Regions from separate parts of the Rhodobium gokarnense genome, predicted to be linked through region 2. Evidence: predicted binding sites of a transcription regulator. Region 2 holds the regulator's gene; each other region holds the start of a gene.

Region 1 (7,297 bases), on a different contig from region 2:
GCAGCCTTCCTACCAGCTTTCCGATAAGAACACGCTAACACACGGACGAACGAAAACCGGCGGCCCCGCATCGCGGGACCGCCGGTCGAAAAGTCGAAAGCTGTCGGATGTGCGGTCGTCAGGCGGCGCTGAGCGCCGCCTCGATCGCCTCGATCGCCGCCTCGGCGCGCGAGCCGTCGGGACCGCCGGCCTGGGCCATGTCCGGCCGGCCGCCGCCGCCCTTGCCGCCGAGCTCCTGGGAGCCGATGCGCACCAGGTCGACGGCGTTGTAGGCGCCGGCAAGGTCCTCGGTGACACCGACGACGATGCCCGCCTTGCCCTCGTCGGTGACGCCGACGACGACGACGACGCCGGAGCCGACGGACTTCTTGCCGTCGTCGACCAGACCCTTGAGGTCCTTCGGGCTGATGCCGCTGACGGCACGGGCGAGGAGCTTGACCTTGCCGAGATCGCGGATCGGCTGGTCGGTGTTGGCCGCACCGCCGCCGAGCGCGAGCTTCTTGCGGGCCTCGGCCAGTTCCTTCTCGAGCTTGCGCCGTTCTTCCACGAGGTTCTTGGTGCGCTCCAGCGCCTGGTTGGGCGTCACCTTCAGGAGCGCCGCGATGTCCTGCAGCGCGGCGTCGTGGCCTTCCAGGTAGCGTCGGGCTGCCGCGCCGGTCAGAGCCTCGATGCGGCGCACGCCGGCGGCAACCGCGCCTTCCGAGACGAGCGTGAAGAGGCCGATGTCGCCTGTGCGGCTGACATGGGTGCCGCCGCAAAGCTCCACCGAATAGGGCTTGGCCGGATCGGTCAGGCCGTCGCCCATGGTGACGACCCGGACCTCGTCGCCGTATTTCTCGCCGAAGAGGGCCATCGCGCCGGACTCGATCGCCTCGTCGACGGCCATCAGCCGGGTGGAAACCGGCGCGTTCTGCAGGACGACGGTGTTGACCATCTCCTCGATCGCCTCGGCCTCGTCGTCGTTGACGGGCTTGGGGTGGGCGAAATCGAAGCGCAGCCGGTCGGGCGCCACCAGCGAGCCCTTCTGGGTGACGTGGTCTCCGAGAATGGTCCGCAGCGCCGCATGGAGAAGGTGGGTGGCGGAATGGTTGGAGCGGATCGCGGCGCGCCGCTCCGCATCGACGACGGCCTCGACCGCCGCGCCCTTCTCTATCTTGCCCTCTTCCACGACGCCCATATGGACGTGGAGGCCGTCGGCCTTCTTTGCGACATCCGTCACCTTGAAGCGCCCGGCGGGGCCGACAAGGACGCCGATATCGCCGACCTGGCCGCCGGATTCCGCATAGAACGGCGTCTGGTTGAGGATGATCGCGCCTTCAGCGCCCTTCTCCAGGGCATCGACCGGCGCGCCGTCGGCAATGAGGGCGGCAACGACGCCCTCGGCCTTCATGGAATCATAGCCGAGGAATTCCGTCGCGCCGAGATCCTCGCGCAAGGAGAACCAGACGGTTTCCGTCGCCGCCTCGCCGGAGCCGGCCCAGGCCGCGCGGGCTTCCGCCTTCTGCCGCGCCATCGCTTCCTTGAAGGCGTCCGTGTCGACGGCAATGCCGCGCGGGCGCAGGGCATCCTCGGTCAGGTCGAGCGGAAAGCCAAAGGTGTCGTAAAGCTTGAAGGCCGTACCGCCGTCAAGGGTCGCGCCCTCGCCCATATCCGCCGTCGCCTCTTCCAGGAGACCGAGGCCGCGCGACAGGGTGCGCCGGAACCGGGTTTCCTCAAGCTTCAGGGTTTCCGTCACGAGCGCCTCGGCGCGGGTCAGTTCCGGGAAGGCCCGGCCCATCTCGCGCACCAGGGTCGGTACCAGCTTGTAGAGCAGCGGATCGCGCGCGCCGAGAAGGTGGGCATGGCGCATGGCCCGGCGCATGATCCGGCGCAGCACGTAGCCGCGGCCTTCGTTGGACGGCAGCACGCCGTCGGCGATGAGGAAGCTCGTGGCGCGCAGGTGATCCGCGATGACCCGGTGGCTGGCGAGGTGCTCGCCTGCCGCGGGAACGCCGGTCGCATCCTCAGAAGCACCGATCAGCGCCTTGAACAGGTCGATGTCGTAGTTGTTGTGGACGCCCTGCAGCACGGCGGCGATGCGCTCAAGGCCCATGCCGGTGTCGATGGACGGGCGCGGCAGCGACACCCGCTCGTCCTTCGTCACCTGCTCGAACTGCATGAACACGAGGTTCCAGATCTCGATGAACCGGTCGCCGTCCTCGTCCGGCGAGCCCGGAGGCCCGCCCGGAATGTCCTCGCCATGGTCGTAGAAGATTTCCGAACACGGCCCACACGGGCCGGTCTCGCCCATCGCCCAGAAATTGTCCGAGGTGGCGATGCGGATGATGCGGTCGTCGGAAAGGCCGGCGATCTTCTTCCAGAGGTTAAAAGCGTCGTCGTCCTCGGCAAAGACGGTGACCAGCAGCCGGTGCGCCGGCAGGCCGAATTCCTTGGTGACCAGCGTCCAGGCAAGCTCGATGGCGCGCTCCTTGAAGTAGTCGCCGAAAGAGAAGTTGCCGAGCATCTCGAAGAAGGTGTGGTGCCGGGCGGTATAGCCGACATTGTCGAGATCGTTGTGCTTGCCGCCGGCGCGCACGCATTTCTGCGAGGTTACCGCCCGGTCGTAGGGCCGGGTCTCAAGGCCGGTGAAGACGTTCTTGAACTGCACCATGCCGGCATTGGTGAACATCAGCGTCGGGTCGTTGCGCGGCACGAGCGGGCCGGAGGAGACGATCTCGTGACCGTTCCTGGCAAAGAAGTCGAGGAAGGAAGACCGGATCTCGTTGACGCCACTCATGGATGTCCAATGCCCTTGCTGTCGGCCCGGCGCGGCCGGTGGATTTCTGCGGCAGGTTTAGCGCGCCGGTATCATGCTGTCCACCAAGCTCGCGCGCCGCGCGCCCTGGCACCGGGGCACGAACCGATGCCGCAAGCGGTGCACCCGTTTGATGGCCACGAGGACGGAAAAAGCCGGCGCCGCCATCGGGCCGCGCCGGCTCTCATATAGGGTTCTTTGAGAGCCCGTCACGGGGCTCGTGACCAGGACCCGACGGACGTCAGCTTCCTACCGCGACGTCGTCCTCGTCGTCCGGACCATCCTGCAGGATCTGGTCGGCGATCAGTCCGGCATTCTGGCGGATCGCCATCTCGATGGTGCCCGCGATGTCCGGGTTCTCGCGCAGGAACTGCTTGGCGTTCTCCCGGCCCTGGCCGAGCCGTTGGCTGTCATAGGAGAACCAGGCGCCGGACTTCTCCACGATGCCGGCCTTGACGCCGAGGTCGAGGAGTTCGCCCATCTTGGAGATGCCCTCGCCATACATGATGTCGAACTCGACCTGGCGGAACGGCGGCGCCATCTTGTTCTTGACCACCTTGACCCGGGTCTGGTTGCCGACCACCTCGTCGCGGTCCTTGATGGCGCCGATGCGGCGGATGTCGAGGCGCACGGACGAATAGAACTTCAGGGCGTTGCCACCGGTCGTCGTCTCCGGATTGCCGAACATGACGCCGATCTTCATGCGGATCTGGTTGATGAAGATGACCATGCAGTTCGACTTGGAGATCGAGCCGGTGAGTTTCCGCAGCGCCTGGCTCATCAGCCGCGCCTGCAGGCCCGGCAGGGACTCGCCCATCTCGCCTTCCAGTTCGGCGCGCGGCGTCAGCGCGGCGACCGAGTCGATGACCAGCACGTCGACGGCGCCGGAGCGCACCAGCGTGTCGGCGATTTCCAGCGCCTGTTCGCCGGTATCGGGCTGGGAGATCAGGAGTTCGTCGAGATTGACGCCGAGCTTGCGGGCATAGATCGGGTCGAGCGCGTGCTCCGCGTCGACGAAGGCGCAGATGCCGGCCGTCTTCTGGGCCTCGGCAATGGTCTGCAGCGCCAGCGTCGTCTTGCCGGAGGATTCCGGCCCGTAGATCTCGATCACCCGGCCCTTCGGCAGGCCGCCAATGCCGAGCGCGATGTCGAGCCCGAGCGAACCGGTCGAGACGGTCTCGGTCTCGACCACCTGGCCCTGGCCGAGCTTCATGATCGAGCCCTTGCCGAAGGCCCGCTCGATCTGCGTCAGCGCCGCGTCCAGCGCCTTGGACTTGTCCATGGATTTACCCTCTACGAGGCGAAGTGCTGCCTGACCCATAACTCTGATCCCTTATTTCACGGCCCGCGCGCCGGTTCAAATCGGAACGATTGTACATGTTTTGTTCCGTCGTGGAAAGAGCCTTTTAAATCACTGTTATATTTATTGAAAATGCCGAATGTTCTAAAAATGTCCCGAGGATTTCTGGGGCCGGTCGGGCGCCAGCGCGGCGGCGCGGTGGCCGGAATCGGCTCCGTTCGCGCGTCATCCCTCGCCAGTGTCGATTCTGAAAGCGCGCGGCACCGCCCAACGCAGCGGCCACTGAGAAATACCCGCCCTCCTCGCCGGATCGGCCGCCATTTTCGCCTTGCGCTCCCCAGGCCTCCTCCCCACTTATGCCCCGTTCCGGAGAGCATTCCGCTGGTATGAGGGAAGGCGACCGGCTATCGTTCTGCCGCGACCGGGACGGGCGGAACGCCGGCGTTTCAGGAGGGAAATAGACGATGAGCGACGTGGCCTTGAAGCCGATGCAATATCTCGACCGCGCGACCACCGCGCTCCGGGACATGGGGGTGTTCCCCGACAACGTGCCGGAGGAGACGCCGGTCACCGCGCTCCTGGAACAGATTTCCGAACTCGACCCCGACCGCATCGTCATCATCAACCGCACGCTCAACCAGCAGTCCGTCTTCAACGAGGTTGTCCGCGAGCAGATCTCGGCGATGAATATCGGCCAGCGCTACGAGGAGATCACCGAGGGCTTCAACTCGATCCGCGATGATGCCAAGTCGATGGTCGACCAGCTCGACGACGGCAAGATCGACATCTTCGAGCGCGCCCAGAACATCTGGATGAAGATCGCCCGCGGCGACATCGCCAGCCGCTTCGACAAGGTCCAGGAGATCTATCTGGACGTCGCCCGCGACACCAAGGACCAGATCAAGCGCGAGAAGGTCATCCTCGATTCCTACCGCGACTTCCGCGGCGCCCTGAAGCAGGCCGAGGTGCTGGCGCTCGAAGTGCTGGAGACGGCCGAAAAGCGGCTTGAAGCCGCCAAGCAGCGGCTCAGCGACGCCTCCACCCTCGTTGCCGACTATGCCGGCGACAAGCCGGCGGAGAAGGCCCGCCTGGAAATGGCCCGCGACGAGCGCCTGCGCGAAATGCAGTCCGAGGAAGGCCGCTACCAGATCGCCAAAGACCTCTCCGACAATCTGACCATCGGCTACAACACGTCGGAAGTGGTGATGGCCCGGCTGATGCAGACGACCAGCGCCAAGGAGCGGGTCTACCAGCAGTCCGTATCGTTCTTTTCCACCAACGAGACGGTGCTGACGGCGCTGAAGGCCTCGTTCACCGGCCTCTTCGGCCTGCACGAGGCGACAGAGACGCTGAACGAGATGAAGGAGGGCGTCTCCAAGAGCCTGGAGACGCTGGCGGAGATCGGCGACATCGTCCAGGAAGAGGCGATCAAGGCCGGCTACGGCCCGACGATCCGCGCCGATGCGGTCAAGAAGCTGGTCGATTCCGTCGTCAACTTCCAGACCCGCTCGCGCGAGATCATCAACGAGATGCGCGACCTCTCCACCAAGAACTCCGCGGAAATCCGCGATGCGGTGGAAGACGGCAAGCGCCGGCTGGCGCGCCTTGCCGCCGAGGGCAACCAGGTCCTCGCCGAGCGCAGCTAAGAGGAACGGCAGGGGCACCGCCGGGTGCCCCGCCAAGACCGACCGGGGGAGGTGATGTCCGATACGGCGCAGAAGAAAGACCAGCCGCTCGACGAACTGATGATGGCGATGGACGTGGTCGACACGCTGCGCCATCGCAACCGGCTGGTGACGCGCGAGCTTGCCGCGGACCTCCGCGAAGACCAGCTCGTCGAGCGCCTGCGGGAAATCTATCGCAACCAGGGCATCGAGGTGCCGGACGCGATCCTTGCCGAGGGCGTTGCCGCGCTCGCCGAGGAGCGCTTCGTCTATGCCCCGCCCGATGCCGGCTTCTCGCGCACCCTCGCCCTCCTCTACATCCGCCGTGGAACCTTCGCCAAATGGATCGGCGGCATCGTCGTCGTCCTCGTGCTGGCTGTCGCCGGCTGGTATTTCCTCCTGGAACGGCCCCAGCAGCAGGCCGCCGCGGAGTTGACGGCCGAACTGACGACGGGCATTCCGCGTCAGATCGAGACGACCCTCGCCGCCATCTCCCGCGATGCCAAGGACCCGGCGGCCGTGGAGCGCGCCACCGTCATCGCCAATGACGGCCTCGCCGCGGCCAAGGCGGAGAATGCAGCCGCCGCGCGCAAGGCCGTCGCCGACCTGAATGCCCTGCAGGCGCAGCTTCGCCAGGCCTATGACGTGATGATCGTCTCGCGGCCGGGAACGCCGTCCGGTGCCTTTCGCGTCCCCGACGTCAACCGGCAGGCCCGCAACTACTACCTCATCGTCGAAGCCATCGACCGCAACGGCGCTGTGGTGCCGCTACCGGTCAAGAGCGAGGAAGACGGCAAGACGACAACCGTCGAGCAATGGGGCGTGCGCGTGCCGAAATCGGTCTACGACCGGGTCGCCCGCGACAAGCAGCGCGACGGCATCGTCGACGAGGCGCGCATCGGCGTGAAGCAGCGGGGCTTTCTGGAGCCGCGCTGGTCGGTCGCGGTCGAGGACGGGCGGATAACCAAGTGGTAGCGGGACCAGAAATATGATCAGCGGCCGCAACGCCTTGTCATCGATCGAGCAGGCCCTTGCCGACCTCCGGCGCGAGGAAAACGACGTCAAGGGCCGCCTGCAGGCGGCGACGGAACGGCTCGCTGCCGTCCAGGCCGAGCAGACCGACGCCTATCAGGATCTCGCCCGCTTCCGCCTCGACGATCACGCCGGGAAGGCCCTGCGCGGCCGGCTCGACACCTCGGCCAAGCGCGCCCGGCAATTGCTGGCAGAGCGCAAGGAGATCGTCGCGGAGATCACGGCGCGGCGCGAAAAGGTCGAGGCGGACCTGGAAAAGTTGACCCAACTCCGCACCGACCGGACCAAGGCACTCGAAGCTGCCGGCGAAAAGCTCGACGCGGCATCGGCCGAGGCCGAAAACGCGCTTGCCGGCAACGAGGCCTGGCAGAAGCAGCACGCGATCGTGGAGGCCGCCGCCAAGGTGATCGCCGAGGCCGAGCGGAAGGCCGAGACGGCGGAGGCCGACCGCAAGGAAAAGGGCGCACCCTACGAGGCCGACCCCCTGTTCATGTATCTGTGGGAGCG
Region 2 (7,297 bases):
CGGCCGAAGGCCTCCGGCAGCCAGCGCAGACGCTCCATCGCCAGCTCGATCTTCTCGATCTTGGCCGCATTGCTGACGCCGACCAGCGAGCGCACGGTGCTCGGCCCGACGATGCCGTCGACCGTCAGCTTGCGCTCCTTCTGGTAGTCCTTGACGAGGGCGACGAGCTCCGGCGTGTAGTCCGGCCCGCCGTCATAGGCGGCGAGCGTCGCGGCGTGATTTTCGGCAAGCTCCTCGGAACCCTCAGCCTTGATCGCGGCGACGATGTTGGCGACTTCCTCGCTCGACTGACCCGGCTTCAGGAGCAGGGTCGGGTCGATCTCGACGCGCGTCGCCTCGTCGGCGGCACGAAGGGCGGCGAGCTTTTCGACCATCGCCCGGAACGTGTCGTTGTCCGGGTGGTGCGAGGCGATTGCCGTCGAGACGTCATCGCTTCCCTCGATGTCCGCAAGCGCGGCTTCAAGGTCGACTTTCTTGCGCGGCAGGTCGTGGTAGCCGGAGATGCGGTTGGGGTCGACCCGGCCGCGTTCGGCGTCCAGCACATAGAGCAGGACCTTGGAGGTCAGCGCGAATTCAAAGCGCAGCAACTCGCGCTCGCGCGCTTCTTCGTCGGCGTTTTCCGCAAGGTTCGGAAGCTCGACCGCATAGTCGTCCGGCAGCAGGCCGAAGCGGTCGGCCTTGGCCAGCGCCGCGAGCGCGGCCTCGGCCTTCTCGTTGACGCCGTCCGCGTCGACCCAGAGGAAATGCTCAGCCTCGGCGTAGTGCGCCTTCATGGCCTTGGCCACTTCCGGCAGCGTACGCAGCTTGAAGTCGGCAAGCAGCGGACGCGCGGCATCGAAGTCGGCCGGACGGACCGCTTCGGCGATCGCCGGGGACGCGGTCTCGACCGGTGCTGCGGTCACGGTCGAGCCGGTCGGTTCCGTATCGACGCCGTCGCTCCCGGTGGGGGTGGCATCGGCAACGGGGCCAGCCTGCGTTGCGGCCGGCTCAAGCTCGGCGGCGAGCGGCGTTTCGCCAGCGGCGTCCGCATCGGCAGCGGGACCGATTTCGGCCGCCGGATCGGCTTCCGCGACGGCCGCCGGCGCCGCGACGGTCTCGCCGGACGCGGCGTCGTCGCCCCTCAGAGCGGCGGCGGCGGCAAGGAGCGCGACACCCGGATCGCTCATGTCGACGGGCGCGGCATCGGCGGCCTCGGCCGCCGGCACGTCCTCGGAAATGGTGTCGGCAGCGTCCGCCTCGACGTCCGGCAGCGGCGCCGTTTCAACGCCATCCGCCGCACCGATGGTCTCGGTCGTCTCCGGCAAAGCGGCATCACCGGCGTCGTCAATCGCGGCTTCCGTCAGGTCCTCGGCATTCGCTTCCGGGGCGGCCATGTCCTCGGTCGGAACGGCCGATGCTTCCGTCTCGACGGGCGCGGACGTCTCGGGCGGGAGTGACAACGCTTCGTCGCCGGGGAGCGCCGGCGCGGCCGCCGGCCCTTCCGGCAGGGTCGCCAGCGGTGCCGGCGCGCGCTCCGGCACCTTCGTCAGTTCCGAAAAGGAAAAAAGCTGCTGGCTGTCCGGCTTGTAGGTGTAGTAGCGCGGCGAACTGATCCGCACCTTCACCTTCTTGCGCTCCGGCTCCGGCTTCTGTCGGTCTTCCTTGTAATATTTCGGGTTGAACAGGCGGTCGAGGAAGCTCTGGGCATGGACCGGCCCGCCGGGGACCATGGTGAAGATTCCAACCAGGAGCCCGGCCGTTCCGATGTTGCGCAGGACCGTCTTTGCCATCCGTCTGTCTGCCTCGATTCGTCTGATTTCCGCCGCCCACCAGCGAGCCGCAACTGTGTAAGGAATTCGTTTCTGAATGCAATAAGTTTGCAGGTTCGGGCGCGCTTGCCGCCGCACTGTCGTCCAATTGCATCACCAGGCGCCGGTCGCCGTTGACGGGCAAGCGAATCCCCTTGCCCGCGAATGCCCGCGAGCGATGCCCGAACACACCGTCTTTTCGGGCAATTCCCCGAGATCAGCGATTTTTTAACCGTTGCGGAACACATATAGAACGTGTATGTTTCGTTCGTGGTTTGTACCACGCTTTGGACCTTGCGGAGTTCGACCGATGCTGACGCCGAAACAGTACGAGCTGTTGATGTTCATTCACGAACGTTTGAAGGAATCCGGGGTCCCGCCGTCGTTCGACGAAATGAAGGAGGCGCTCGACCTTCGCTCCAAATCGGGCATCCACAGGCTGATCACGGCGCTGGAAGAACGCGGCTTCATCCGCCGGCTGCCCAACCGGGCGCGGGCGCTGGAAGTCATCAAGCTGCCGGAGTCGGTCGCCCCCAGTCTCGCTTCCAGCGGCCGCGGCAAAGGCTTTCATCCAAGCGTCATCGAGGGCTCGCTGGGTCGCGCGCCCGCCGCAGCCAAGCCGGCCGGCGACAGCGACGCCCGCTCGGTCACCATTCCCGTGATGGGCCGCATCGCCGCCGGCACCCCGATCGAGGCGATCCAGCACCGCACCCATTCCGTTCCGGTCCCGGCCGACCTTCTCGGGGCCGGGGAGCACTACGCGCTGGAAGTGCGAGGCGACTCCATGATCGAGGCCGGCATCCTGGACGGCGACACGGTGGTGATCCGGCGCGCCGACACGGCCAATAGCGGCGACATCATCGTCGCCCTCGTCGACGAGGAGGAAGCGACTCTGAAACGGCTGCGGCGCAAGGGCGCGTCCATTGCCCTGGAGGCCGCCAATCCGGCCTATGAAACCCGCATCTTCGGACCCGACCGGGTGCGCATCCAGGGCAGGCTCGTCGGCCTGTTCCGGAGCTACTGAGCTTCGGGCATCGGTCAGCGCCGCTCAGGTGGTGCCGGCGGATGCCAGGGACGGCGGAGTTTTGACAGTGCCGTCTCTATGCTGATGGGCGCGTCCCCGTCGCCGGTGAAGGTAATCGCGGTCGCGCCGGTGCGGGCAAGTGCAGCCCGGTCGAAGACGAGGGCGTGCCTGGCGCAGTCTTTCGGCGCCGCGAAGGACGCAATGATGATGTCCGCGGCGTGGCAGTCCTCGGCAAAGGCGAGGGACCGGCGCACCAAAGCGATGCGCCAGAATTGGCGGGCACGGTCCTTGGCGACGATGGCGGCAAGGTCGGTCACAGCGGACGGCGGCGGCCGGGCGGGGGCAGTCGTTTCCGGATGCTGCGGCGCCAAGTCCGAGCCGTTTGCGGTGGCTCTTTCCCCCGTGTCATTCGCCGCGAGGCTACCCTCTGGTGGGCCGGTGCCATTGGGGTATTGCCGTTCTGTTGCCTCCTGACCCCAATTCGACGCCGGTGCTCCGGATCGTTCTGCGGCTTCCTTTGTCGGCGGCCCCCTGCCCGAAATTCCGACCTGCCTCTCTGCCCCTTCCAGAACACAGCCGAGGTCGTCGCAGAGAACACCTGCGACGAGCGACGGATCGTCCACTGGGCGCGGATCGCCGTCGGCGCGCAGCCAGGTGCCGACCACAAAATCGTTCCTGGTATCCGGCGCGAAGCGGAGGGTTCCGCCGGGACCGCGGAGCGCCACCAGCCGGCCGTCGTCGGAAATGAGAAGGTGCGGAGTTGCGGCAAGGGGCGCCAGCGCCATCCCGAGGCCAATGCCGGCAAGGCCGAAGAGGCGGAGCCGGGTCTTCCAGAGCGCCAGCCAGAGAAGGCCGGCCGTTGCGGAAAGGACGGCGACGCCGGGCACCCGGCCGACGATCGATCCGGTTCCGGTGGCCGCCGCCACCCAATCGGCGATGCCGATGACCCGGTCGATGCCCCAGCCCATGGCCGGCAGGACGAGCGGGTCGAGCCCGAACGGGATGGCGATCAGCGACAGGACGCCGAGCGGCATCACCACGAAGGCGACCAGCGGCATGGCGGCGAGATTGGCGACGAGCCCGAGCGGCGCCAGCCTCTGGAAATGAAAGACGGCATAGGGTGCCGTCGCAAGGCCGGCGATCAGTGAGGTGAGCGCCAGCCCGCCGACATAAAAACCGAGGGTCTTTAACGCGAGGCCGGCGATCCCGCGCCGCTCGAAGGCAGTCGCATTGCGCCGTTCCGACAGGGTCTCGTAGGCGGCGATCAAGGCGACGACGGCGGCAAAGGACATCTGGAAGCTGGGCCCGACGACGACCTCCGGCGCCAAGACCATGACGATGAGCGCGGCGACGGCCACCGATCGCATGGTCAACGCCGGCCGTCCGGCAAGGATCGCGGCAAAGACGATCGCCGCCATGACGAAGGCGCGCTGGGTGGCGATTCCGGCCCCCGACAGGCCTAGATAAACGGCGCCGGCCCCAAGCGCCGTCAGGGCCGCCCATTGGCGCACCGGGTGGCGGAGCGCGATCCCGGGAAAGAGCGCCAGGAGCCCGCGCACCACGCCGAAAACGGTGCCGGCGACGAGCGCCATATGGAGGCCCGAGATGGCGAGGATGTGGGCGAGCCCCGCGGTCCGGAGCGCCTCGGTCGTCTCCTCCGAAATGCCGCGGCGCTGACCGACGATGAGCGCGCTGGCAACGGCCCCGGTATCGCCGGAAAGGACGTCGCGGATGCGGGCGGCGACCGCGCCGCGCGCACCGTTGAGGATTGCCCTCGCCTTCAGGTCCCAGGGCGGCGGGCCGAGCCCCGGCCCCGCCGGTTTCGGGGCGCCATAGGCAAAGCCGGTGGCGCCGATGCCTGCGAAATACTGCGCCCGTGCGAAATCGTAGCCGCCGGGGATCGGGGGCCCGCGCGGCGGGCGAAGGCGGCCGCGCACCGAGACGCCATCGCCGGCGCGCAGCCGAATGTCTCCGGTATGGCGGACCGACATCCGCACCCGGTCCGGCTGGTCGGGGCTGGAGACATCGGAAATCGAGGAGACCCGGATGAGGAGCCGCAGGCCGCCGCTTGCCTCCTCCGCCTCCTCCACCCAGCCGATGACCGTGGCGGTCATCTCCCGGTCGAGCCGGGGCGCGGCGACCAGCTCCGTGCGCGCCTTGGCGATGACGAGGCCGGCCGCCATGGCGGCAATGAGTGCGGCGATCGGAAACCCGAAAGGCCTTTCCCTGAGGCGGCGGGCGACGAGCACCGCGGCGAGAGCGAGGCCGGCGAGCGCAAAGAGCATCGGCTCGCGCGGCAGCGAGAAATAGATGCCAATGCCGACGGCCATGCCGACCGGCAGCCACAAGAACCCCCGGCCCGCCTCGATCTCATTCAGGAACCGTGCGCCGAGCCAGAGCCTTGCGACGTCCAACCGCGCCGCAATCCGGCCGCGCCAAAGGGGTCGGCCCGGCCCGCGATAACGGCCGAGTCTCCGCCGCCGCCGGACGTCTGCTGCGCCCCGGCCGGTCTTTTGCTCGTCCGTTTCTCCGCGTTCGTGCCGCTCCGACATCCCCGTCCGGCTCGTCTTCAGTCCGCGATCGGGCCATGCTACACCATCGCCGCCGGCGCAGAGCCGGATTCCCGTTGAACCGGCAAAGGCACGCAATTCATGGTTTCGCCCGTCATCACCCGCTTCGCCCCCTCGCCGACCGGCTTCCTGCATATCGGCGGCGCCCGCACGGCGCTCTTCAACTGGCTTTATGCCAAGGCGAATGGCGGCCGGATGCTGCTCAGGATCGAAGACACGGACCGCGAGCGCTCCACGGATGCGGCGGTCGCGGCGATCCTCGACGGTCTCACCTGGCTCGGCATCGACTGGGATGGCGAGGCGATCTCGCAATATGAGCGCGCCGACCGGCACCGGGAGGTCGCCGAGGCGCTGATCGCATCGGGCCATGCCTATCGCTGCTACACCACACCGGAAGAGCTGGCGGAAATGCGCGAGAAGGCCCGCGCCGAGGGCCGGCCGCCGCGCTATGACGGGCGCTGGCGCGACCGGGATGCGAGCGAGGCGCCGGCCGACGCGCCGTTCGTTGTGCGCATCAAGGCGCCGCTCGACGGCGACACGGTGGTCGAGGACCACGTCCAGGGCCGGGTGACCTTCCCGAACAAGGACCTCGACGATTTCGTCGTCCTGAGGTCGGACGGCTCGCCGACCTACATGCTCTCCGTCGTCGTCGACGACCACGACATGGAGATCACCCACATCATCCGCGGCGACGACCATTTGACCAATGCCGCGCGCCAGACACTGATCTACAGGGCGATGGGCTGGGACGTACCGGAATTCGCACACATCCCGCTGATCCACGGGCCGGACGGGGCGAAACTTTCCAAGCGCCACGGCGCGCTCGGCGTCGATGCCTATCGCGAGATGGGCTATCTGCCGGCGGCGATGCGCAACTATCTCGCCCGGCTCGGCTGGAGCCATGGCGACGACGAGATCTTCTCGACCGAGGAGATGGTCTCCTGGTTCGGACTGGAGGCCATCGGCAAGTCGCCGGCGCGGTTCGATTTCGCCAAGCTGGAAAACCTCAACGGCCACTACATGCGCACCACCGATGACGGCGACCTGCTGAACGCTATCGTCGATCTCCTCCCCCATCTGGAGGGCGGGCCGGCGCTCGCGGCAAAGCTCGACGAGGCGACGAAGGCGCAGTTGCTGGCGGCTATGCCCGGCCTCAAGGAGCGCGCAAAGACGCTCCTGGAACTCATTGACGGCTCCCAGTTCCTCTTCGCGGAGCGGCCGCTCGACCTCGACGACAAAGCAGCGAAAATCCTCTCCGACGAGGCCCGCGACGTGCTTGCCGGGCTGGTGCCGGAACTGGAAAGCGTCGAGCCGTGGAGCGCGGAGGGCTGCGAGGCGGTCGTGCGCGCCTTTGCCGAACGCGAAGAGCTGAAACTCGGCAAGGTCGCCCAGCCCTTGCGGGCGGCGCTGACGGGCCGCGGCACCTCGCCGGGCATCTTCGACGTGCTTGCCGTGCTCGGCAAGGAGGAGAGCCTTCTGCGCCTGCGAGATCAGGCGGCCTGAGACACCAAAACGCCACAAAACATCGCAGAAATCCGGGCACGCCCTTCAGTTTGTCTTTTTCGCATATGCGAAAGCACGGCGCCCCCGTGCTTGCGGCATTATGTCAAATCGGATACGCATTCCCGACAAGCTGTGCCCGCATGTGCGCGTCCGGCGACGGCCGGTTGGGGTTGACCGCCGACGCCATGCGCCCGACGGCCGGGTTTTTGACGAAGGGATTGTGTGAATGAACGAAAAACAAGCAAAACTTACGCTCGGCGAGAACGAGTATTCCCTGCCGATCCATGAGGGCTCGATCGGCCCGGATGTCATAGACATTACCAATCTCTACAAAGACACCCGTTGCTTCACCTACGACCCGGGCTTCACCTCCACCGGGGCCTGCTCCTCTGAGATCACCTATATCGACGGCG
Region 3 (7,297 bases), on a different contig from region 2:
GGCACTCCACTCGCAATTGGTCGTTGCTGTCGGACCGGGTGCTTTCCCGCGACAAAAAATGCTATCGGAGAGCAGCCAAACGCCGGGATCGGCGCCGGCCCACGATCCGCCCGGCACATGCCACAGCTCGGCGCCATCCGCAATAGCCGAGGCAAATCGGCACCAATCGGAGAACTCCCATGCACCATGACGACGACGACCGCCCGTTCATTCCCCTCAACATCGCCGTCCTGACGGTCTCCGACACGCGTACGCTCGACGACGACAGATCCGGCGATACGCTGAAGGCGCGTCTGGAAGAGGCCGGCCACGTGCTGGCCGACCGCGCGATCTCGAAAGACGACGTCGGCGCGATCCAGGAGATCGTCAAGAAGTGGATCGCCGAGGACGGCATCGACGTGGTGATTTCCACCGGCGGCACGGGCTTTACCGGCCGCGACGTGACGCCGGAGGCGATCGAGCCGCTGTTCGAAAAGCGCATGGACGGGTTCTCCGCCCTCTTCACCCAGATCAGCTACGCCAAGATCGGCACCTCGGCGATCCAGAGCCGGGCGACGGGCGGCGTTGCCAATGCGACCTACCTCTTCGTGCTTCCGGGCTCTCCCGGCGCCTGCAAGGACGCCTGGGACGGCATCCTCAAGGCGCAGCTCGACTACCGGCAGAAGCCGTGCAATTTCGTGGAAATCCTGCCGCGGCTCGACGAGCACATGCAACGCCGCAAGAACCGGCCGATGCCGGGCCGCAAGAGCTGACCGCGGCCTATTCCGCGCGCACCAGCACAGCCACGTTCATCTCGCGCCGCAGCTCGAAGCCGAGCGAGCGATAGAGCGAAATCGCCGCGTCGTTGGAGGCCCAGGCGTGGAGGAACGGGGTGCTTCCGCCGGCCGCGATGTCCTCGGCAATGGCCGCGGAAAGCCGGCGTCCGAGGCCGCGCCCCTGGAAGTCGGGATGGGTGCAGACGCCGCTCACCTCCACATGGCCGGGAAAGCGCATGCGCACCCCGGCCATCGCCGCCAGCCGGCCGCCGATCCGAATGCCGAGGAAGCGGCCCATCAGGTGGGTTCCCGCCAGGAACGGGCCCGGCTTCGTCAGCGTGGCAAGGGCCAGCATCTCGGCGGCGTCCGCCGCGCCGACGACGTCGATGCCGGTGCGGTCGGGCGGCGAGACCGGACGGGTGAGCACCATCTGCACGCCGGGAGCGGCAAGCTCTACGGCAAGGCCGTCCGGCACGACGACCTCGGGTGCCTGCAGCATGAAGACCTTCTCGCCCGGGGCGACTAGATCGGCGAGGGCTTGCAGCGCCGAGGGACTGTCATCCCGCGTGGCGGCAAAGAGATTGACGTCGGGCCGGTAGCGCCGGGCGAGATCGCCGCCTTCCGACAGGTCGGCCTGATCGGACCACAGGCTCGCGCGGACCGGGAGATCAAGATCGTCCATCGTCGCCTCCCTCGCGAAGGGCCGCGGCACGCCGTGTGAGCGGCGCCTCCTTCAAGGCATCCTCAAGGGCCGTCAGCCGGTCGAGCAGCGGTCCCTCACCCGTCGCACAGGCATCGGCGACCGCCGCCTCGATGGTCGGCCAGACGTCCTTGCGGGCCTTTTCCAGCATCCTGTTCGCCGTCGCGGTCAACCGCACCGTGCGCACGCGCCGGTCGTCGTCGTCCCTCTGGGTCTCTACCCAGCCGGCTGCCTCCAGCTTGTCGACCATGCGGGTAACGCCCGGCTGGGCGACGCCGAGCACCGCCGCGAGGACGCCGATCTTCGTCGGGCCGAGCCGCTCGAGCGCCTCCAGCAAGGGATACTGCGCCGCCGGCAGGTCGGCGCCCGTCCCCGCGACCAGCGCCTGGGTCTGCGCCTGCAGCATCTCGCCAAGCCGCTTCATGCGGCTGCCGAGCGCCAGATGGCCGAGGGTCCTGAGGATGTCTTCGGTCATGATTTTCGATTTTTTATACCCCGTTATATATCTGGTTATGTTTCTAAGGCAAGACGCGGGAAGATGCAAGGGGGCGTGGGGGGTCGATCCGTTCGACCGAGATGGTATGGGGGCGCGCAGGCGCGACGACATGGTGGCCATGCGAGGGGACAGATTGGGGGCCTTGTTTCGGCTCCCCCCTCTCCTGCGTCATTGCCGGGCTTGACCCGGCAATCCATGAGGCCTTTGATTTCAACCTCTTAGGCTAAAATATACCGCACGTCATCATGGACCACCGGGTCGAGCCCGGTGGTGACGCGGTACGGGTGGAAAGCGGAGGGCGGGAGCCGCAAGCGTGGTAGCGGTCGTCCCCTATCCGCTCGGCAGGCCGCCCCGCCCCTACGCCTGCAGCCGGGCGACCATGCGCGGGGGCACGCGGAGCATCAGGAGCGCCAGGCACAGCCCGTTGCGGACCATGCCGGGCCGGCGCTCGCCCTCGGTCGTCTTCGCCGCCGGGTTGACGGCCGCCGAGGTCAGGAAATGGAGGCGCTTCCGGCCGATGCGGCGGATGAGGTCAACGTCCTCCATCGCCGGCAGGTCCCGGTGGCCGCCGAGGTCGTCGTAGAGCCAGCGGGAGATCAGGAGGCCCTGGTTGGCATAGGCGATGCCGAAGAGGCGGCAGCGCATGCCGGCCAGCCCCTCGCGAACCCGCGATTTGCCGTCGAAGCCGTCGAGCCGGAACCGGAACACGGCCGCGTGGCGCGGATCGCCGGAGCGCTCCACCCGCTCGATGAAGCTCGCCGCCTCGGCCTCCCAGTCGGTGGCGAGCACCGTGTCGGGATTGAGGAACAGGAACCAGTCGGCGCGTTCCACCGCCTTCACGCCGGCGACCAGCCGCTTTCCGCGCCGGCGGCTACTGGCAACGAAGATGCAGCCGGTGGCTTCGGCGATGACGTCGGTCTCGTCGGTGGAGCCGCCATCGGCGATCACCACCTCCTTCAGGATGCCGGCAAGCGTCGCCGGGATCAGCGCCCCGAGGGTCGGTCCCAGCGTCCGTTCGTCGTTGAGCGTCGGAATGACGACGCTCAGCATGGCGTCCCCCGCTCCCGCCGGGCGCATGCTGTGTGGGTCCGTGTCGTTGGCATCAGCGCAAAGGTCCGTTTCTTTCCCGCAGCTTGCGGGGACTGTTTCTCGGCCCACTGCCCGTTTTATCCGCAATGCCCGGCTAAGCAAGCACCGGCTTGCCGATTTCGGTCTCCCAGAGACAAAGTTCTTGCTTTGTTCTCGTTTGTTCCTATCCTCTATGGGACCGCCTTCGACGACGGTCGGATGAGACGAGTCGCGGCAGGCGGTTCGGCGGCACGGGCAGGACCGGGCCGCGGCAACCGGGACAAAAGCCATGAACGACTTTGCCCAGATCGATCCCCGGCTCGCCCGCCCCCTTGAGGGCGCGGATGCGGGCATTGCGCCGGACCTCACCATCCGCCCGGACCGGCGGCGCGGGCGCGGCGCCCAGTCCAACCGCAGCGGGCGCTACGAGCGCGAGGAGCGCGTGCTCACCGATGACGGCTGGGAGACGCTCGACGCGTTGCCGCCGTTCCAGACCCATGTGCAGACGGAGCGGGCACGCAAGATCATCACCCGCAACGACTCGCCCGACATTTCGTTCGACCGGTCCATCAACCCCTATCGCGGCTGCGAGCACGGCTGCGCCTACTGCTTTGCCCGCCCGACCCACGCCTATATGGGCCTCTCGGCCGGGCTCGACTTCGAATCGCGGCTGTTCGCCAAGCCGAATGCGGCCGAACTCCTGGAGCGGGAGCTGGCCGCCCCCGGCTACAAGCCGAAGACGATCGCCATCGGCACCAACACCGACCCCTACCAGCCGATCGAAAAGACCTGGCGCATCATGCGCGGCATCCTGGAGGTGCTGGAGCGCACCAACCATCCGGTCGGCGTCGTCACCAAGTCGGCGATGGTGCTGCGCGACATCGATATCCTGTCCCGGATGGCGGAAAAGGGCCTTGCCAAGGTCGCGCTCTCCATCACCACGCTCGATGCGAAGATGGCGCGGACGATGGAGCCGCGGGCCTCGGCGCCCTATCGCCGGCTCGAAGCGGTAAAGGCACTCGCCGAGGCCGGCGTTCCAACGGCGGTGATGATTGCGCCCGTGATCCCGGCTCTCAACGACGACGGCATCGAGAAGATCCTCGATGCGGCGGCGGCGGCCGGGGCCCGCGAGGCGGGCTACATCCTGCTGCGGTTGCCGGCCGAGGTCAGCCCCGTCTTCCGGGAATGGCTGCTGCGCCACTATCCGGACCGCTACCGCCACGTGCTGTCAGTGCTGCGGACGATGCGCGGCGGCAAGGACTACGACGCGGAATTCGGCAAGCGCATGCGCGGCACGGGGCCCTATGCCTGGATGGTCGGACGGCGGTTCGAGCTGGCCTCCAAGCGGCTCGGCCTCAACCGGCGCAAGCTGAAGCTCAATACCGAGCTTTTTACGCCGCCCAATTCCGGCGCTGTTCAGCTCGACCTGTTCTGATCCGATGCGGACAATTGCCGGCGCCGATCCGATCGGCAATCATCGCGCCATGGCCAGCCCGATTCTCCTCGACCTCGATCTGCCGGCAGGCCCCGATTTCCGGATCGAGGAGCGGGGCCGGAAGGTCTATGGCGGCCTCGTCGCCGGCACCGACGAGGCCGGCCGCGGTCCACTCGCCGGGCCTGTCGTTGCTGCCGCCGTCATCCTCGACCCGGCGCGCGTGCCGGACGGGCTTGACGATTCCAAGAAGCTGACGGCGGCAAGGCGCGAGGCGCTCTTTGCCGAAATCTGCGAGGCGGCCACCGTCGCGGTTGCCGCCGGCTCGGTCCGGCGCATCGATGCAACGAACATTCTCGCGGCAAGCCTGTGGGCCATGGCGCGAGCCGTCGCCGCCCTGCCCCATCGGCCCAGCCTGGTGCTTGCCGACGGCTGCCACGTGCCGCCCGGCCTTTGCCAGCCCTGCGAGCCCGTTATCAAGGGCGACGCGCGATCGCTGTCGATCGCGGCGGCCTCGATCGTTGCCAAGGTGACGCGCGACCGGCTGATGGTCCGGCTCGCCGAGTGCTGCCCCGGCTACGGCTTCGAGAACCACATGGGCTACGGCACGAAGGCACATAAAGAAGCCCTCGCCGCCCTCGGGCCGAGCCCGCACCATCGGCTCAGCTTCAAGCCCTGCCGCGAGGCCGCCGAAGCGCGGCGGTGAGGCCCTCGCCGTCAATGTCCGTTCCGACAAAGGAAAAGGCCGGGCGCTGGCCCGGCCTCGATCCGACAGTTCCGGTGTGGCGCCCCGCTTCCGACGAATGCCTCAGTTGAGGTTGGCGGCGACGTCCTTGATGCTGGTTTCGATCATCTTGCTGGCGGCATCGCCGCTCACCTTTTCGGCGAGGATTTGTTCCGCCGCGGCGACCGCGACGTCGGCGGCACGCGCGCGGACGGCGGCGACCGCCTGGGCCTCGGCCTGGGTGATCTTGACCTCGGCCGCCTTGGTGCGGCGCTCGATCATTTCCTCAAGCGACTTGTTGGTGACCGCGGTCAGCCGCTCCGCCTCGGCCTTGGCCTCGGCGATGATGTCCTCGGCCTCCTGCTCGGCCTCGCGGCGCTTGCGCTGGTAGTCGGCGAGCAGCGCCTGCGCTTCCTCGCGCAGCCGGCGGGCCTCGTCGAGCTCCTTCTGGATACGCTCGGCGCGGGCGTCGAGGCTGGCGCCGATCTTGCCCGGCACCTTGACCCAGAAGATGACGATGAAGAACAGGATGAGGGCGACGAGGGCCCAGAATGTCGCGTCCATGTCTCTCCCCAGCGGCCTATTTGGCCATTCCGGCCGCCACGGCCTTGTCGAGCTCGGCCTTGGAAACCTTGGCGCCGATCAGGCTGGCGACGATCTCCTCGGCGGTTTCCGCCGCGATGCCGTCGACTTCCTTCAGGGCGGCTTCCTTGATCTCGGAAATCCGCGCGTCGGCCTCGGCCAGCTTCTGGTTCAGCTTGTCCTCGGCCGCGGTGCGCTTGGCCTCGACCTCGGCCTCGAGCTTCTCGCGATTGGTGCGGGCGATGGTGTGGGCCTTGTTGCGGGCCTCGGCCAGCGCCTGCTCGTAGGCGGCGATCGCCTCGTCGGTCTCGCGCTTCAGCCGGTCGGCCTCGGCGAGATCGCCGGCGATGCGGTCCTCACGATCCTCCAGGATGCCGGCGATGCGCGGCAGCGCCACCTTCGACATCAGGTAGTAGAAGAGGCCGAACATGATCGCCAGCCACAGGAGCTGCGACGGGAAGGTCGAGCTGTCGAACGGCGGGAAGTTGGGCTGCCCGCCATGCGCCTCGCCACCCGGCACACCGGTTTCCGTGTGGACTGTCGTTTCGGTCGTTGCTTCGCTTGCCATCAACGCCTCCGATTGACCAGCGGGCACCTAAAGAGCGCGCCGCCAGTCGTCCGTTTCTAAGCGATCGGCAACCGGATCAAGCAAAGAGCAGGATCAGAGCGACCAGCAGCGAAAAGATGCCGAGGGCTTCCGTCACGGCGAAGCCGAAGATCAGGCGGCCGAACTGGCCGTCGGCGGCCGACGGATTGCGCAGGGCGCCGGCGAGGTAGTTGCCGAAGATGGTGCCGAGGCCGATGCCGGCGCCGCCCATGCCGAGGCAGGCAATACCAGCGCCGATGTACTTTGCAGCTTCCGCTTCCATTTGAGATGCTCCTTGTTGGTCGAAACCGTTGTCGGATGTTGTCGTAAAGGGTGATGTCGGTGGTTCGGCCGTCCGCTTCCTAATGGCTCGGATGCAGCGCGTCGTTGAGATACATGCAGGTCAGAACCGCAAACACATAGGCCTGCAGGAAGGCGACCAGGAATTCCAGCGCGGTCAGCGCAACGGCCATCGCCAACGGCAGGATCGCGCCGCCGACCCCGACCGCGCCAAGGGCGCCGAGCGAGACGACGAAGCCGGCGAACACCTTCAGGGTGATGTGGCCGGCCAGCATGTTGGCGAAGAGACGGACGGAGAGGCTGATCGGCCGCGACAGGAACGAGATGATCTCGATCAGCGTGACCAGCGGCAAGAGATATACCGGCACGCCTGCGGGCACGAAGAGCTTCAAAAAGCCCATGCCGTGGTTGACGAAGCCGTAGATGACAACGGTCAGGATCACCGACATCGCCAGCGCGAAGGTGACGATGATGTGGCTGGTGACCGTGAAGAAATAGGGGAACATGCCTAAGAGGTTGGCGATCAGCACGAACATGAACAGCGAGAACACGAAGGGGAAGAACTTCATCCCGGCCGTTCCGGCGCTACTTCGCAGCATGTCGGCGACGAACTCGTAGGACATCTCCGCCATCGACTGCCAGCGGCTCGGCACC

What was found. Region 2 encodes LexA, which represses DNA repair genes until DNA is damaged. Its sites were predicted from a motif close to TGTTCNNNNTGTGTTCNG; they were not measured.
Region 1: a site for LexA is predicted at 4,167-4,184, ahead of recA (recombinase RecA). Genes of this name have one in related genera too.
Region 3: a site for LexA is predicted at 3,178-3,195, ahead of M2319_RS12840 (PA0069 family radical SAM protein). Genes of this name have one in related genera too.

What each region holds. Positions count from the first base shown of each region.
Region 1 covers NZ_JAOQNS010000007.1:74,316-81,612, reverse strand. Annotated here, with positions in the region: gene alaS (alanine--tRNA ligase) at 119-2,776, opposite strand; gene recA (recombinase RecA) at 3,036-4,115, opposite strand; gene M2319_RS13390 (cell surface protein) at 4,559-5,740, shown strand; gene M2319_RS13385 (DUF6384 family protein) at 5,795-6,733, shown strand; gene M2319_RS13380 (coiled-coil domain-containing protein) at 6,747-7,297, shown strand, end outside.
Region 2 covers NZ_JAOQNS010000011.1:1,684-8,980, reverse strand. Annotated here, with positions in the region: gene M2319_RS17340 (L,D-transpeptidase family protein) at 1-1,769, opposite strand, end outside; gene lexA (transcriptional repressor LexA) at 2,098-2,811, shown strand; gene M2319_RS17330 (ComEC/Rec2 family competence protein) at 2,826-5,225, opposite strand; gene gltX (glutamate--tRNA ligase) at 5,463-6,884, shown strand; gene gltA (citrate synthase) at 7,111-7,297, shown strand, end outside.
Region 3 covers NZ_JAOQNS010000006.1:274,803-282,099, reverse strand. Annotated here, with positions in the region: gene moaB (molybdenum cofactor biosynthesis protein B) at 180-752, shown strand; gene M2319_RS12855 (GNAT family N-acetyltransferase) at 760-1,437, opposite strand; gene M2319_RS12850 (MarR family winged helix-turn-helix transcriptional regulator) at 1,424-1,930, opposite strand; gene M2319_RS12845 (glycosyltransferase) at 2,309-3,001, opposite strand; gene M2319_RS12840 (PA0069 family radical SAM protein) at 3,309-4,454, shown strand; gene M2319_RS12835 (ribonuclease HII) at 4,504-5,157, shown strand; gene M2319_RS12830 (F0F1 ATP synthase subunit B family protein) at 5,260-5,739, opposite strand; gene M2319_RS12825 (F0F1 ATP synthase subunit B) at 5,756-6,325, opposite strand; gene M2319_RS12820 (F0F1 ATP synthase subunit C) at 6,402-6,626, opposite strand; gene M2319_RS12815 (F0F1 ATP synthase subunit A) at 6,706-7,297, opposite strand, start outside.